One region of the Nocardia sp. NPDC019395 genome, then DNA from elsewhere that is predicted to be linked to it. Evidence: riboswitches for the same ligand, from Rfam matches in the RefSeq annotation. Region 1 holds a riboswitch; each other region holds the start of a gene.

The links. A riboswitch is a leader RNA that binds a small molecule or an ion and turns the genes downstream of it on or off. The one in region 1 is predicted to bind S-adenosylmethionine.
Region 2: another riboswitch for S-adenosylmethionine. It lies ahead of ABZ827_RS04855 (aminotransferase class V-fold PLP-dependent enzyme); the one in region 1 lies ahead of ABZ827_RS25745 (homoserine O-acetyltransferase).
Region 3: another riboswitch for S-adenosylmethionine. It lies ahead of ABZ827_RS24545 (rhodanese-like domain-containing protein); the one in region 1 lies ahead of ABZ827_RS25745 (homoserine O-acetyltransferase).

What each region holds. Positions count from the first base shown of each region.
Region 1 covers NZ_JBEYBT010000016.1:58,124-63,269, reverse strand. Annotated here, with positions in the region: gene ABZ827_RS25750 (NADP-dependent isocitrate dehydrogenase) at 169-1,386, opposite strand; SAM riboswitch class IV at 1,662-1,772, shown strand; gene ABZ827_RS25745 (homoserine O-acetyltransferase) at 1,894-2,994, shown strand; gene ABZ827_RS25740 (DUF3017 domain-containing protein) at 3,004-3,249, opposite strand; gene cycA (D-serine/D-alanine/glycine transporter) at 3,762-5,146, opposite strand, start outside.
Region 2 covers NZ_JBEYBT010000001.1:1,185,284-1,190,429, reverse strand. Annotated here, with positions in the region: gene ABZ827_RS04875 (NAD(P)/FAD-dependent oxidoreductase) at 1-62, opposite strand, end outside; gene ABZ827_RS04870 (2Fe-2S iron-sulfur cluster binding domain-containing protein) at 245-547, opposite strand; gene ABZ827_RS04865 (oxygenase MpaB family protein) at 544-1,929, opposite strand; gene ABZ827_RS04860 (TetR/AcrR family transcriptional regulator) at 2,039-2,599, shown strand; SAM riboswitch class IV at 3,115-3,228, shown strand; gene ABZ827_RS04855 (aminotransferase class V-fold PLP-dependent enzyme) at 3,277-4,590, shown strand; gene ABZ827_RS04850 (SDR family oxidoreductase) at 4,792-5,146, shown strand, end outside.
Region 3 covers NZ_JBEYBT010000014.1:65,855-71,000, forward strand. Annotated here, with positions in the region: gene ABZ827_RS24535 (FAD-dependent oxidoreductase) at 1-1,229, opposite strand, end outside; gene ABZ827_RS24540 (hypothetical protein) at 1,461-1,931, shown strand; SAM riboswitch class IV at 1,997-2,109, shown strand; gene ABZ827_RS24545 (rhodanese-like domain-containing protein) at 2,127-2,543, shown strand; gene ABZ827_RS24550 (O-succinylhomoserine sulfhydrylase) at 2,540-3,751, shown strand; gene ABZ827_RS24555 (HAD-IIA family hydrolase) at 3,924-4,679, opposite strand; gene fgd (glucose-6-phosphate dehydrogenase (coenzyme-F420)) at 4,884-5,146, shown strand, end outside.

The DNA of each region.
Region 1 (5,146 bases):
CTCTGCCGACCGATATCGCAGCGCTGTGGAGGTCCGCATCTCGACCAGTCCATTCACACATCTCCGGCGGTCCGGCTGCGGCACGGAAACCACGACCCCGCCTCCCTGGGAATCGGCATGCGGATCTCATGCCGACGCCGCGGAGGCGAGGTCGTTTCCGGGTACTACTTACTTGAGCGCGCGGGCCAGGTTGGCGTCGAGCGCGGCGAGGAATTCCTCGGTGGTGAGGTAGCCCTGGTCGCCGCCGACCAGTGCGGCGAGATCCTTCGTCATCTGGCCGCCTTCGACGGTCTTGATGACCACGTCCTCGAGGGTCTGCGCGAAACCGATCACCTCGGGGGTGTTGTCCAGCTTGCCGCGGTGTTCGAGGCCGCGGGTCCAGGCGAAGATCGACGCGATCGGGTTGGTCGAGGTCGGCTTGCCCTGCTGATGCTGGCGGTAGTGCCGGGTGACCGTGCCGTGCGCGGCCTCGGCCTCGCAGGTCTTGCCGTCCGGGGTGAGCAGTACGGAGGTCATGAGGCCCAGCGAACCGAAGCCCTGCGCGACGGTATCGGACTGCACATCACCGTCGTAGTTCTTGCAGGCCCAGACGTAGCCGCCCTCCCACTTCATGGAGGAGGCGACCATATCGTCGATCAGCCGGTGCTCGTAGGTGAGACCGGCGGCCTCGAACTCGCTCTTGAACTCGGCCTCGAACACCGCCTCGAAGGTGTCCTTGAACATGCCGTCATAGGCTTTCAGGATGGTGTTCTTGGTCGACATGTAGACCGGGTAGTTCTGCTGCAGCCCGTAGTTGAACGAGGCGCGCGCGAAGTCCTCGATGGACTTCTTGAAGTTGTACATACCCATCACGACGCCGCCGTCCTCGGGCATCTTCACGACCTCGTGCACGATCGGCTCGCTGCCGTCTTCCGGGGTGAAGGTGAGGGTGACGGTGCCGGCCTCGTAGACCTTGAAGTCGGTGGCGCGGTACTGGTCACCGAAGGCGTGACGGCCGATGATGATCGGCTTGGTCCAGCCGGGCACCAGGCGCGGAACGTTGGAGATGATGATCGGCGCGCGGAAGATGGTGCCGCCGAGGATGTTGCGGATGGTGCCGTTGGGCGACCGCCACATCTTCTTGAGACCGAATTCCTCGACCCGGGCCTCGTCGGGGGTGATCGTGGCGCATTTGACGCCCACACCGTGCTCTTTGATGGCATTGGCGGCGTCGACGGTGACCTGGTCGTCGGTCTTGTCGCGGTACTCGATGCCGAGGTCGTAGTACTCGAGGTTCACATCGAGGTACGGGTGGATCAGCTTGTCCTTGATGAACTGCCAGATGATCCGGGTCATCTCGTCGCCGTCGAGTTCTACGACGGTGCCTTCAACCTTGATCTTGGACATGGATCTTCGTGTCCTCCTAAGACTGGTGCCCTCATTGCACGGCCAGGCGAACACGCTTGTGAGCGGACCCCAGCTGTTCAATAGACAACGTATACATCCCGCGTTGTCCACGAGACGTCTGGTGTAACCAAGACGAGCGTACTGCTTCGGGTGATCTCACGGTGCAGCCAGCCCCGGTCGTGAAATTTCACACGGGTGAACCGCGCCACAAGATTACCTGGTGGGGACATATGCCGATTTCGGTACGCCAGAGCACACCGCTACCATGTTGAGCAGGTCATGAGCGCCAGCGCCAAGCCCCGGCTCGCTGGTCGGCAACCCTCCTGCTGCGGCGGGGTGCTCCGGGTGATGACCGGGCTCCCGAAAGCCGGGAGCAAGCGCACGTCAGGAGGTCACCGTTATGTGCCGGTGCTGTACTTTCGGCGCCGCTTTCGGCGGCGCGGGGCTAGTGGAAGTCATCGCGTGAAGGTGGGGAGCAAACCAGTCACGGACGTACCCGTCGCGCAGCTGCCCCCGGACGGCGGCACCCGCGGTCTGATCGATATCGGCGATATCACGCTGGAGAACGGGGCCGAGCTGCCCGGTGTTCAGTTGGTCGTGCAGCGGTGGGGGGAACTGTCGGCGGCCCGGGACAACGTGGTGCTGATCGAGCATGCGTTGACCGGCGACTCCCATGTGGTGGGCGAACCGGATGCGGATAATCCGTCGCCCGGGTGGTGGAACGGAATGATCGGGCCGGGGGCGCCCATCGACACCGACGAGTGGTGTGTGGTCGCGACCAATGTGCTCGGTGGCTGTCAGGGCAGCACCGGGCCCGCGTCGCCCCACCCGGACGGGATGCCCTGGGGGGCGCGGTTCCCGGAGATCTCCATCCGCGATCAGGTGAGCGCCGAACTACGACTGTGCGATCTGCTCGGCGTCGACCGTCTGGCCGCTGCGGTCGGCGGGTCGATGGGCGGGATGCGGGTGCTGGAATGGATGCTCCTCGCACCCGAACGCATCGCCTCGGCGCTGATCCTCGCGGTCGGCGCCCGCGCCACCGCCGATCAGATCGGGACGCAGACCACCCAGATCGCCGCCATCACCAGCGACCCCGACTGGCAGGGCGGGAACTATCACGGCACCGGCCGCGCGCCGATGGCCGGGATGGGCATCGCGCGGCGGATAGCGCACCTTACTTATCGCACCGAGGTCGAACTGGACAGCCGGTTCGCCAACAGCCCGCAGACCGGTGAGGATCCCTGGGACGGCGGCCGATACGCCGTGCAGAGCTACCTCGAATACCAGGCCGAGAAGCTGGGCAGACGTTTCGACCCCTCGACGTATGTGCTGCTCAGCGAGGCGATGAACCGCCACGATATCGGGCGCGGTCGCGGCGGGATCGACGCGGCGATGGCGAGCTGCCAGGTGCCGTGCATCGTGGGCGGTATCGACTCCGACCGGCTGTATCCCTTGCACACCCAGCGGGAGCTGGCGGACGGGCTGCCGGGCTGCCGGCATTTCGAGATCATCGCCTCCCGGGACGGCCACGACGCGTTCCTCACCGAAGCCGAGGCCATCGGCAAACTGCTGGATCAGACGATGGATCTGGCCCGCTCCAGCCGCTGAGCAGCCGGTTCAGCCCACGCCGAGCGTATTGATCGTGGCGGCGAGGAAGACGATCGCACCACCCAGCAGGGTCAGCGCACCCACATCGAACGGTCTGCTGCGCACCGCGAGCAGACCTACCCGCAGGGTCGGCAGGCACAGCCGGAACGCGGCGGCGATCAGCGTCGCGCCGCCGAAGAAGAAAGCCCCGCGCCGCCACCGATCCTGCGCGACGAAAACCACGGCCACCGCGATCACCGCGACAACCACAACCATCGGCAGATGGCAGCGCAGGAACACGGCCAGGCGGCTGCCGGTGCCGGGATGGTCCTCGGTCACAGTCTCGGCGTCGGTCACGGATGCGATTGTTCCAGATGCCGCCGGTCAGGTCCGCGTGACCGGTTCGTACTGGGGCCGATCAGGCCGAATGTCCACGCGAAGCCCCGCGGGCAGTGCGGGCAGCCGGCGGTCACCGCGGCCAGCAGGTGCGGCTCGTACCGTCCGGCTCGAGGGTCCGTGCTCGCGGCACGCGGGTCGGTTGGTGGCAGCCGTGACCGCGGAGGGTGACCCTACCAGCGGCGACACCGAACCCTCGGCACTCGGAGGGGTCAGCTCATGGACCAACCGAACGTGCCCAGCGGCGCCGCCGAGTCCTACGAGGCCCTGAGAGGTTTTGGCCCGGCCCTGCCTTCAGTCCTCGAAGCGCATGCGGCGCAGCCGCGAGTCTCGAGGGCCGAAGGCAGGGCCCAAGGGGGCCGAAACCCCGCGCGCGCCGGCGCGCCGAAAGCTCAGCCCAACGCGTCGGTCTCGGCGAGAACCTTCTGGCGATGCTGCTCGCGTAGCGCGGCATGGTGCGGGGTGCGCCGCACAACCAGATAGGCGAGGGCCAGTACGACGAACCAGATCGGGGTCAGCAGCAGGGCCTGCAGGGTGTCGCTCTCCTGGGTCAGGGCCCAGACGATGAACACGAAGAAGGCCAGGACCGCCCAGACCATCGGGATCCCACCGGGCATCTTGAAGGTCGATGCGGCGTGCAGATGCGGGCGGCGCTTCCGGTAGACCAGATAGCTGGCCATGATCATCGTCCAGACGAACATGAAGCACAGCGACGAGATCGTGGTGACCACGGTGAACGCTTCGACGATCGACTGGGCGTAGAGCAGCACCACCCCGATCAGCAGGAACGCGCAGGAGAAGAGCAGCGCGTTGGCCGGGACCCGGCGCCGGGACAGTCTGGCGAACAGCGCCGGAGCGTCACCGTCACCGGCCAGCCCGTACACCATCCGGGAGGTCGAGTAGATACCGGAGTTGGCGCTGGAGGTGGCGCTGGTGAGCACCACGAAATTGACCACGCTCGCCGCGATACCGAGTCCGGCCAGGGTGAACATCGCCACGAACGGACTCTCGTCCGGCGATACCTGCCGCCACGGGGTCACCGCGCAGATCACGAGGAGAGCGCCGACATAGAACAGCAGGATCCGGACCGGGATCGAGTTCACCGCACGCGGCAGAGTGCGCTCGGGATCCTTGGCCTCGGCGGCGGTGGTGCCCACCAGTTCGATACCGACGAACGCGAACACCGCGATCTGGAATCCGGCCACGAAACCCATGGGTCCGGTCGGGAAGAAGCCGCCGTCGTTCCACAGGTTGGCCAGCGATGCGGGGGTTCCGCCGTCACCGGTGAACCCGGTGATCACCATGACCAGCCCGGTCACGATCAGCGCGCCGATGGCGATCACCTTGATCAGCGCGAACCAGAACTCGGTTTCTCCGAAGGCACGCACCGTCGGCAGGTTCAGCACCAGCAGCACCGCGATACAGATCAGCGCCGGTATCCACAGATCTATGCCGGGCCACCAGAACCGCACGTACCCGGCGATCGCGACCACATCGGCGATACCGGTGACCACCCAGCAGAACCAATAGGTCCAGCCGGTGAAGAACCCCGCCCACGGCCCGAGCAGGTCACCCGCGAAATCGCTGAACGACTTGTAACTGGAATTGGAAAGCAGCACCTCCCCCATCGCCCGCATGACGAAGAAGAGGAAGAAGCCGATGATCATGTAGACCAGGATCACCGAGGGGCCGGCGAGCGAGATGGTCTTACCCGACCCCATGAAAAGCCCGGTGCCGATCGCGCCGCCGATCGCGATCAGCTGGATATGTCGATTCG
Region 2 (5,146 bases), on a different contig from region 1:
ATTCCGCTGAACCCGCTGCCGATGACGGCGATGGCCGGCTGGTTCGAATCTTCGGTGCTCACTACCGCTCCTGTCGGGGCTGAAAAACGGCGACGGGTACCGCGCCCCAACGTAACTCAGCGGTACTGCCGCAAGAACACACCGGTGACAGATTGGTGATTTTCTCCAATCACAGACACACGCCGGTACAGCAATTACGCGTCGCTGCTCCGATACGTCCGGAACACGGCACCAAGGGATGCTTTTACAGGTCGAGGACGAGACGGGTGACCGACCCCACCGTGGTCACACACAGTCGTATCGGCGTGGGTACCTGATCGGGCCGGTGGTCGCGACCTCCCGGCGCTCGTTCGACCGCGAGCGGCCGGTGTTCGCAGGCCCCGCACAGTCCCGCACGACACATCGACGGTACCCCGATGCCGCGGCGCTCCAGGGCTTCGAGCACCGTCAGCGCCGGTGGGACGACGAGTTCGATACCGGACCGGCGCAACTCGACGATCAGAACCTTCGCCGGTTCGGGGCGCCGTCGGTTGCGCTTACCTCTCACCGCAGGCGACGGGACAGCTGTCCGCCCGCGGAACCGTCGTGATGGTTGTAGGGCGTATCGCGGATTCCGGCGCGCGCGGCCGCCGCTTTCGCGATACGCGACTGCCACCGCCACATCGGATCGTCCCGGCGGGCTTTCCGTTCCAGCCGGGCCCGCGCACCCGGTAGCCGGTCGCCCAGCGCACGTGCCCGGACCTCGGCGGTCGATACCAGCGCAGTGGCCGATTTCCAGGGCTGCAACGGCACCGTGCGCAGTGGGGTGGCCGCCAGCAGTTCCCGGACGAGAACGTTGCTGCTGTAATAGGCCATCATCCCCGCGACGGGCGCTGTCGCGGCGACCTTGGCCCGCGCGACCGGCCCTTCCCCGGCGAATCCGGAGGTCGCGGCGCCGGCCATCTTTGCCGTCCACTCGGGTGCGGTCCCCGCGTTGGCGACCATGTAGTCGACCATTTTCATGCCGTCGAGTGCTGTGGCGGGGATCAATTCACCGGTCACTCCGAAAACATGCGCGATACCGGCCCAGTAGTGCATGACATCGTCCAGCCGGTCGTCATCGATACGCCGGCCGTGCACATGGTCGAAGCACAGCGGCGTCAGCCCGAAGGTCACCGCCGCGCCCATCATGGTGGCATTGGAGATCGGGTTGCCGTGCCGCGCGAAATGCTCCGGCCCCCACGCCTTTTTCAGCCCAGATCGCACCTGTGCGTGCATGAGGCGGACTCGCACCGTGTCCTGGAAGGTCGGCGACCACCGCTCCAGCGCCCCGGCCACCGTCATACTCCGGAACCAGTTCGCGGTCTCCAGATTCCGCAGGTAGGGATCGTGGACATAGCGTCCCGTGGCGCCGGTCGCGGAGGCGACCTCCGCGCCGACGAAGGTGCCCATGAAATCCTGGATCAACATCGCCGTCTTCCCGGACATCGAGGCGTTCAGCCACAGCCGCCGGCCACGCTCCCACCGCTGCGGGTCCAGCCAGTCCGGCGGATTGTCGAGGTGATCGAAGAGCGCGATCAGCTCCACTGGTGGCTGGTCCACCGTATCGATGCCGTGCGCGAGGGCCTGATCGAGCATGCTCCGTCCCGCCGCGGTACCCACCCGCGCGAACGCGGCGACCACACCGTCCATCAGTTCGTCGCCCTGCCAGAGGTGGTCGGCCATCAGCCGAGCCTGCGGGGTGTCCAGCGGAACCCGCCGGACATCGATCCAGGGTGAGAGCATCCGCTTGCGGGTTTCGAACCACAACCCGGACGGCGCCACCCGGGGCGGCGGGGGCCGCAGGGGCATACCGGGGCGGAAATAGTAGTCGAAACGGTGCCGATTCCCTTCATCGAAGGATTCGGTGCCCCGGTCCGGAGGGTTCGTTTTCGGCTCCTGTGGCAGCATGGGCGAATGCTGACACGAATAATTACTCGCGTTCAATTCGCATTCTGATATGCCTCCCGCACCTCGCGCCAACCTCCGCCGGACACCGCGCCAGCAACGCTCGCGGCAAATGGTCCAGCGCATCATCGACGCCGGTCAGTCCGTGCTGATCTCATACGGGTACGAGGGCGCCTCGACCAACCGCATAGCGGCGGCCGCCGGAATCAGTCCCGGTTCGCTCTACCAGTACTTTCCCAATAAGGATGCCGTGATCGGTGCCGCCATCGACCGTTACAACGGCGAGGTATCCGAGAGGGTCCGCGCGCAGGTGCTGAAATATATGACGGAGCCGCCGGAAGTCGCGCTGCAGCAGTCGATCTCCGCGCTACTGGACGCGCTGGGAAATCAGCCCGAACTCCTGCGCGCGGTGGTCGAACAGACTCCCCGGCTCAGTGTCGGGCATACGGTCGTCAACTTCGAAGACCAGATCGCGGACCTCACCCGCGCCGCGCTCACCCTGCGCGGATACCGGCCCCACGAGGACACGGATATCCCGACGGCCGCCTGGATGCTCGTCCGGACCGTGGAACATCTGACCGTCCGCTATATCCTCGACCAGCCCGATATTCCCCGCGATATCTTCCTCACCAACCTCATCCGGATGATCCTCAACTACTTCCGCCGACCGTGAATCCACCATCCCGGTGTGGCCGAAGCCGAGTATTACGCGAGTACTGTCGTTCTCGTCGATCGGCGACGCGCGCAATAGGCCGCCGAGAGCACCGTCCGTCCGGTGCACCCGGAATTACGCGAATGATTGCTCGCAATCTGCCCGCAGGGACGCCGAGGTGCAGGACAGCTGGGCAACCGATCACCAGGCCGACAACGTGAAGATGTGCCAGGCCAGATCGTTGAACCACGCGCTCATAACGAGTCCTCTCGATTCCGCTGGAGTTTCCCAGCCTAGATCCAGTTACCACAGAGAATAGCTCCGCGGCCCGCATAGGCCCCTGCACAAAGCCCATTCGTGACGCTCATCAGCAACACATGAGCTACGCATCCACCGTCTCCGACAACGGGTCGGACCATCCACCTCTGGACATCATCAGGGCTCGAGCCGAGTGACAGTTCGCTGTCCCCCTTCCGCACGGCCGCCGCACCGATGCGGGTTGACAAACCCCGCGGGCGTCTGAAAATCTCGGGCCAGGTCATGAGTGCCAGCATCGAGCCCCGGCTTGCTGGCCGGCAACCCTCCTCCGCGGTGGGGTGCCCCGGGTGACGACCTGGCCGACGCTCGACCGAGCGCGGCAAGCGCGGACTCCGTTCGTTCGATCACCGCCGGAGTCCCTGAATCGATGGGATTGCGTGATGACCGCTGTACTCGACCGGACCGGCGCCCTCGCCCTTGTCTCCGGCTCCGATCTCCGAGTTCCCCTGGTACAGGGCGGGACCCGGACCTACGCCAATTTCGACTACGCGGCCAGCGCTCCGGCGTTGGTACAGGTCACCGACCGTATTGCCGAACTGCTGCCCTATTACGCGAGTGTCCATCGTGGGGCCGGGTACGCCTCACGGGTGTCCACTCAGTGCTACGAGGCGGCGCGCGCGACGGTCGGCCGATTCCTGCACTGCGCCGACGATCAGGTGGTGGTGTTCACTCGCAACACCACCGACGCGGTGAATCTGCTGGCCGGATGCGTTCCCGGCGATACGGTGGTGCTCGATATCGAACACCACGCGAACCTGCTGCCCTGGCAGCGACGTGGTCGCCGCGTGGTGCACGCGGCCGATACCGTCGAAGAAACACTGCGCCGGCTGACGGCCGAATTGTGTGCGAAACCGGCCGCGCTGCTGGCCGTGACGGGGGCATCCAATGTGACCGGTGAGGTGCTGCCGCTGGACCGCCTCGCCTCCCTGGCGCACCAGTGCGGCGCACGGATTCTGGTGGATGCGGCACAGCTGGCTCCGCACCGGCGGATCGACCTCTGCGCCACCGGTATCGATTACCTGGTGTTGTCCGGGCACAAGCTGTACGCACCGTTCGGCGCCGGGGTACTGGCCGGGCGCCGGGACTGGCTCGATACGGCGGAGCCCTATCTATCCGGCGGTGGCGCGGTTACCGACGTCACGGTCACGAACACGGTGTGGGCGGCGGCACCGCAGCGTCATGAGGCGGGGTCACCGAATGTGCTCGGCGCGGCGGCCCTTGCCACCGCGTGTGAAGTTCTCACCGAACTCGGTGACCGCGCCGAAGAATACGAGCGGGCGCTCACGCACCGGCTCCGCGATGGTCTGGCCGATATCCCGGGTGTCCGGTGCCTGCGGGTGTGGACCGACAGCGCCGACAGTGTCGGCATCGTCGCGTTCACCGTGGACGGATTCGAAGCCGGCCGGGTGGCAGCGTATCTCTCCGCCGAATACGGAATCGGCGTGCGCGACGGCAGGTTCTGCGCCCATCCACTACTCGCCCGTCTCGGCGTCGATGCCGCGCTGCGCGCGAGTATCGGCCTGGGAACGACGCACGCCGATATCGACCGGCTGCTCGAAGCCGTCGCCGTCCTGGTCGACCGGGGGCCGCGATGGGATTACGCGGGCACCGGCGGACGCTGGGATCCGGTACCCGAGACCCGGCCGGGCCTGATTCCCGGCACTGCTGCCGGCAACGCACCGTGCACGATCTGAGTACATCCGGCGGATGATCCTCGTACCCCGCTCCCGAGTGCGCCGGCCGTCCTTCCGCACGGCGGGGTCACCCGGATTCCTCGAGAATTGCGCCGCTAGGGTGTCACGGCCCGGTAGCGGATCATGGCGTCAGAATTGCATTCTTCGTTTCGCGAAGCTTATTCTCATCAGGGAACAGGCGCGCTGGGCGAGGAGCAGACGATGACGGAAACCGCAGTGATCACAGGAGCCGCGGGCGGGATCGGCGAGCATACGGCCCGCCGACTGTCCGCGCGGGGTGTGCGCTGCGTCCTGGTCGACCGCAATCCGCTGGTCGAGCAGGTCGCGGCGGAACTGGGCGGCGATGCGGTCGTCGGGGATCTGGCAGATCCGGCCCTGTCCCGGGTCGCGATCGCCACGGCCGGAGAGCGGCTCGATCTGCTCGTCCTCAACGCCGGGATCAACTCTGTGGACAAGGACCCCGCGGAACTCGACCTCGACCGCTACCATGCCGTCGTCGGCGTCAACCAGCACGCAGTCGTCTGGGGTCTGCGCGCCGCTCTCCCGGTCATGCGGC
Region 3 (5,146 bases), on a different contig from region 1:
GTCACCGCGTCCGGCTCCGGGCTCTCGGCGACGGCGAAATCCTTGCTGTCGTCCAGCAGGCACGCCACCGTTTCGTTCGCATCGCCCTTGGTGTGGCCGATCAGCCCGACCGGACCGCGCTTGATCCAGCCGGTCACATAGGTGCCGGGCAGGTAGCGGGCGGCACCGTCGGCGTTCTCGTCGACCAGTACGCGACCGGCCTCGTTCGGGATCACACCGGCCTGATCGTCGAACGGCAGCTCGGAGATGTTCTGCGACAGGTAGCCCACGGCGCGGTAGATCGCCTGCACATCCCAGTCCCGGAAGTTCCCGGTGCCCTTCACGTTGCCGGTGCCGTCGAGCTGGGTGCGTTCGGTGCGCAGCCCCACGACCTTGCCGTCCTCGCCCATGATCTCGGCGGGGGATTCGAAGAAGTGCAGGTAGAGCTTGTGCGGCCGATCGCCCTGATCCCGGATCGCCCACTGCTCGAGGGTGTTGGCGACCATATCGACCTGCTTGGAATGGCGGCGCGCGGCCTCGGATCCCTCGTCGTAGTCGATGTCCTCCGGATCGACGATCACCTCGATCGTCGGCGAATGATCGAGTTCCCGCAGCTCCAGCGGGGTGAACTTGGCCTGCGCCGGCCCGCGGCGGCCGAATACGTGCACCTCGACGGCCTTGTTGGCCTTCAGGCCCTCGTAGACGTTCGGCGGGATCTCGGTCGGCAGCAGTTCGTCACCGGTTTTGGCGAGCACCCGCGCCACGTCGAGCGCGACATTGCCCACCCCGAGCACCGCCACCTTCTCCGCGTCCAGCGGCCAGGTGCGCGGCACATCCGGATGCCCGTCGTACCAGGAGACGAAATCGGCGGCACCGTAGGAACCGTCCAGATCGATACCCGGGACCGGCAACGCCCGGTCGGCGTTGGCGCCCGTGGAGAAGATCACCGCATCGTAGAAACGCCGCAGATCCGACAGGGTGATATCGGTGCCGTAATCGATATTGCCCAGCAGCCGCACCTGCTCCTTGTCCAGGACCTTGTGCAGCGCGGTCACGATCCCCTTGATCCGGGGGTGGTCCGGTGCGACGCCGTAGCGGATCAGACCGAACGGGGCCGGCATCCGCTCGAACAGGTCGATCGAAACCTCGGCATCCGACTTCATCAGCGCGTCAGCGGCGTAGATCCCCGCCGGACCAGCCCCCACGATCGCGATCCGAAGCGGGCGATTCGCTTCCTTCTGCTCGGTCATCTGTTTCGCGCACCCTTATCGGTCGAAAGAAATCACTGGCGTTGCACTTAGCTTAGGCTAAGTTGACGCGTGGCCCGTATGCGCCGTTGTCGCGCCGCCCCGGGGCAGCCGGTTCGCTGCACGTCTTCCCACGTCTCCGCGGCGACTGCTGTGCCGTCCACCCGCGGTCTACCGCAATTCTATCGGGGTGCGGGCGCACCATCGATGGCGGGACCAGGGATGATCATCGGTATGAGCGATTCCGGACCCGCTGACGAACCGTCGGCCGCCGACCCGGATGCCACCCCACCACGGCGCACGATCACGCCGTTCGCCGTGGCCGCGGTGATCGCGGCCGTGGTCCTCGGGGGCATCCTGCTCACCGGCCTGCTGGCGCCCGTTGAGAAAAATGTCACAGAATCCGACCGGATCGCGGGAGCGGTCCGCGACTTCGGCGATGTGAGCAGCCGCTACGGACCGGAACCACCGCGCGAGGCGGTCTGTCCCGGCTTCGTTCCCGCCCGGTCCCCGTTCGCCGGACGGCTACAGCCCGGCGAGACCGGAAAAGATATCGAGATCACGAAATTGGGCCCGATCCAGATCAACGGCGAGACCGCGACCGTCGATGTGACCAGCCGGGTCGAGGGCGCGGAAGCAACCTCCACCTGGTGGCTGTTCCACACGGACGGCGAATGGCGGGTGTGCAACCAGCCGGTCGAATGATTCCGGCGAGCACCGTCAACCAGGGTTTGACAGCGGCCGGTCGGGCCGGGCAATCTCATGCATTAGGTCATGAGTGCCAGCGCCAAGCCCCGGCTCGCTGGTCGGCAACCCTCCTCCGCGGTGGGGTGCTCCGGGTGACGACCTGGCACGCATCGAACAGATGCGGCAAGTGCGGATTCGCAGGAGGTAACACGTATGAGTTACGCAGGTGATATCGGTCCACAGCAGGCCTGGGAACTGCTGGCCGAGAATCCCGACGCCGTCCTGGTGGACGTGCGGACCGAAGCCGAATGGAAGTTCGTCGGCGTACCCGACACCAGCCCCATCGCCAAGCCGACACTGCTGGTGGAGTGGGTCGATGGCACCGGGACACGCAACACCGGATTCCTCGACCAGCTGCGCTCGGCGCTGGGCGACCGCCCGGCCGACGCACCGGTGCTCTTCCTGTGCCGGTCCGGCCAGCGTTCGGCGCACGCCGCCGACGCCGCGACCGGTGCCGGTATCGCGCCCTCGTACAACATCTCCGAAGGATTCGAAGGCCCACTCGACGAGTTCGGGCACCGTGGCGGTTCCGGCTGGCGAGCCGACGGGCTTCCCTGGCGGCAGTCGTGATCGGCGGCGGTGCGTTCGAGCGGGTACTGCCCGAAGGTGTCGGACCGGCCACGCTGGGCGTGCGCGGCGGCCTGAACCGGTCGGGTTTCGAAGAGACCTCCGAAGCGCTCTACCTGAACTCGGGATTCGTCTACGCCAGCGCCGAAGCCGCCGAAGCGGCGTTCACGGGCGAAGCCCAGCATTACGTGTACTCCCGCTACGGGAACCCGACCGTGGCCACCTTCCAGGAACGGATGCGGCTGCTCGACGGCGCAGAAGCCTGTTTCGCGACCGCCAGCGGTATGGCGGCGGTATTCGTCGCGCTCGGCGCACTCCTGAAGGCGGGTGACCGGCTGGTCGCCGCGCGCAGCCTGTTCGGGTCGTGTTTCGTGGTGTGTAACGAGATCCTGCCGCGCTGGGGTATCGAAACGGTTTTCGTCGACGGCGAAGATCTGGACCAGTGGGAAGCGGCGCTCGCGGAACCGGCGGCGGCGGTGTTCTTCGAAACTCCCGCCAACCCGATGCAGACGCTGGTCGACGTGCGGCGGGTCTGCGAACTCGCGCATGCCGCGGGCGCGAAGGTTGTGCTGGACAATGTCTTCGCGACGCCGCTGTTGCAACGCGGGTTCGAACTGGGCGCGGACGTGATCGTGTATTCGGGCACCAAACATATCGACGGTCAGGGCCGGGTACTGGGCGGCGCGATCCTGGGGTCGGAGGAATACATCGAGGGCCCGGTCAAAACGCTTATGCGGCATACGGGGCCGGCGTTGAGCCCGTTCAACGCATGGACGCTGCTCAAGGGGCTCGAAACGATGCCGCTGCGGGTCCGGCAGTCGGCTGATTCGGCGCTCCGGATCGCGCGATACCTCGACGAGCATCCGGCGGTGAGCTGGGTGCGCTACCCGTTCCTGGAAACTCACCCGCAGTACAAGCTGGCCACCGACCAGATGAGCGGCGGTGGGACGGTGGTGACGTTCGAGCTGAAGGCCTCGGCGGATACGGCCAAGAAACGGGCGTTCGAGGTGCTCAACGGGTTGCGGATCATCGATATCTCCAACAACCTGGGTGACGCGAAATCGCTGATCACGCATCCGGCGACGACCACGCACCGGGCGATGGGGGCGGAAGGGCGCGCGGGGATCGGGCTGTCGGACGGGGTGGTGCGTCTGTCGGTCGGGCTCGAGGATATCGAGGATCTGCTCGGGGATATCGACCAGGCGTTGTAGTACCTCGGGGCAGACCGACCGTGAAGGGCGGGCTGTAATTTTGGAGCCGCTCCGCGGCTCGAGGGCGGGGCCCTGTTAACCCGGTTCTTCACTCCCGGCGCTCAGTCGCTGCGCTCCTTCGCTCTGGTCGCTCCAGAACCGGGTGGGCCCCGCCCGTGGATGCTGGGGGTGGTCAGGTGAAGGGGGTGCGGACGCGACCTACCAGGTCGGCGACAGAGCCGAGGACGGTGGTGGGGCGGTAGGGGTAGTGCTCGATCGACATCTTTGTCGAGATTCCGGTGGTTACCAGGATGGTGCGCATTCCGGCTTCCATCCCGGAGATGACGTCGGTGTCCATGCGGTCGCCGATCATCACGCTGCTCTGTGAGTGGGCGTCGATCCGTCGTAGGGCCGAGCGCATCATCAACGGGTTCGGTTTGCCCACGTAGTACGGGTCGCGGCCGGTGGCGCGGGTGATCAGGGCCGCTACCGAACCGGTCGCGGGGAGTACACCGTCGCGGGACGGGCCGGTGGGGTCGGGGTTGGTGGCGATGAAGCGGGCGCCCCGTTCGACCAGCCGGATCGCGGTGGTGATCGCCTCGAACGAGTAGGTGCGGGTCTCGCCCAGTACCACGTAGTCGGGGTCGACCTCGGTCAGCACGTAGCCGATCTCGTGGAGTGCGGTGGTGAGCCCGGACTCGCCGACCACATAGGCAGTGCCGCCGGGCCGCTGCTCTTTCAAGAAACTCGCCGTGGCCAGGGCCGATGTCCAGATCGAGTGTTCGGGGATCTCCAGCCCGGTCTGCCGCAACCGCGCCGCCAGATCGCGCGGTGTGCGGATGGAATTGTTCGTCAGTACCAGGAACGGGATCTCTTCCGCCCGTAGTTCGGCGAGGAATTCGTCGGCGCCGGGCACCATATGGTCCTCGTGCACCAGCACTCCGTCCATATCCGTGAGGTAGGACAGAATCGGTTCGTCAGCAATCACCCCGCCAATTCTGCGCTTACTCACGCGCGGGCGGGGTATGCCGCGCCCGGAAAGCAGGCGCACACCGGGTGAACCGGACCACCGGATACGCCCGCGCACCGCGCTGGTTATGGTCGAAGCCGGACCGGAAACGGTCCGACCACAAGGCGACAGGAGTGGCGCAACATGGGTGAGCTGAAGCTCGGGTACAAGGCGTCGGCGGAACAATTCGGACCCCGTGAATTGGTGGAGCTGGCGGTGCTGGCCGAGGAACACGGCCTCGACAGCGCCACGGTCAGCGATCATTTCCAGCCGTGGCGGCACAAGGGCGGTCACGCCCCGTTCTCACTGGCCTGGATGGCGGCCGCGGGTGAACGCACCGAGCGGATCATGCTCGGCACCTCGGTGCTCACCCCGACCTTCCGGTACAACCCGGCGGTGATCGCACA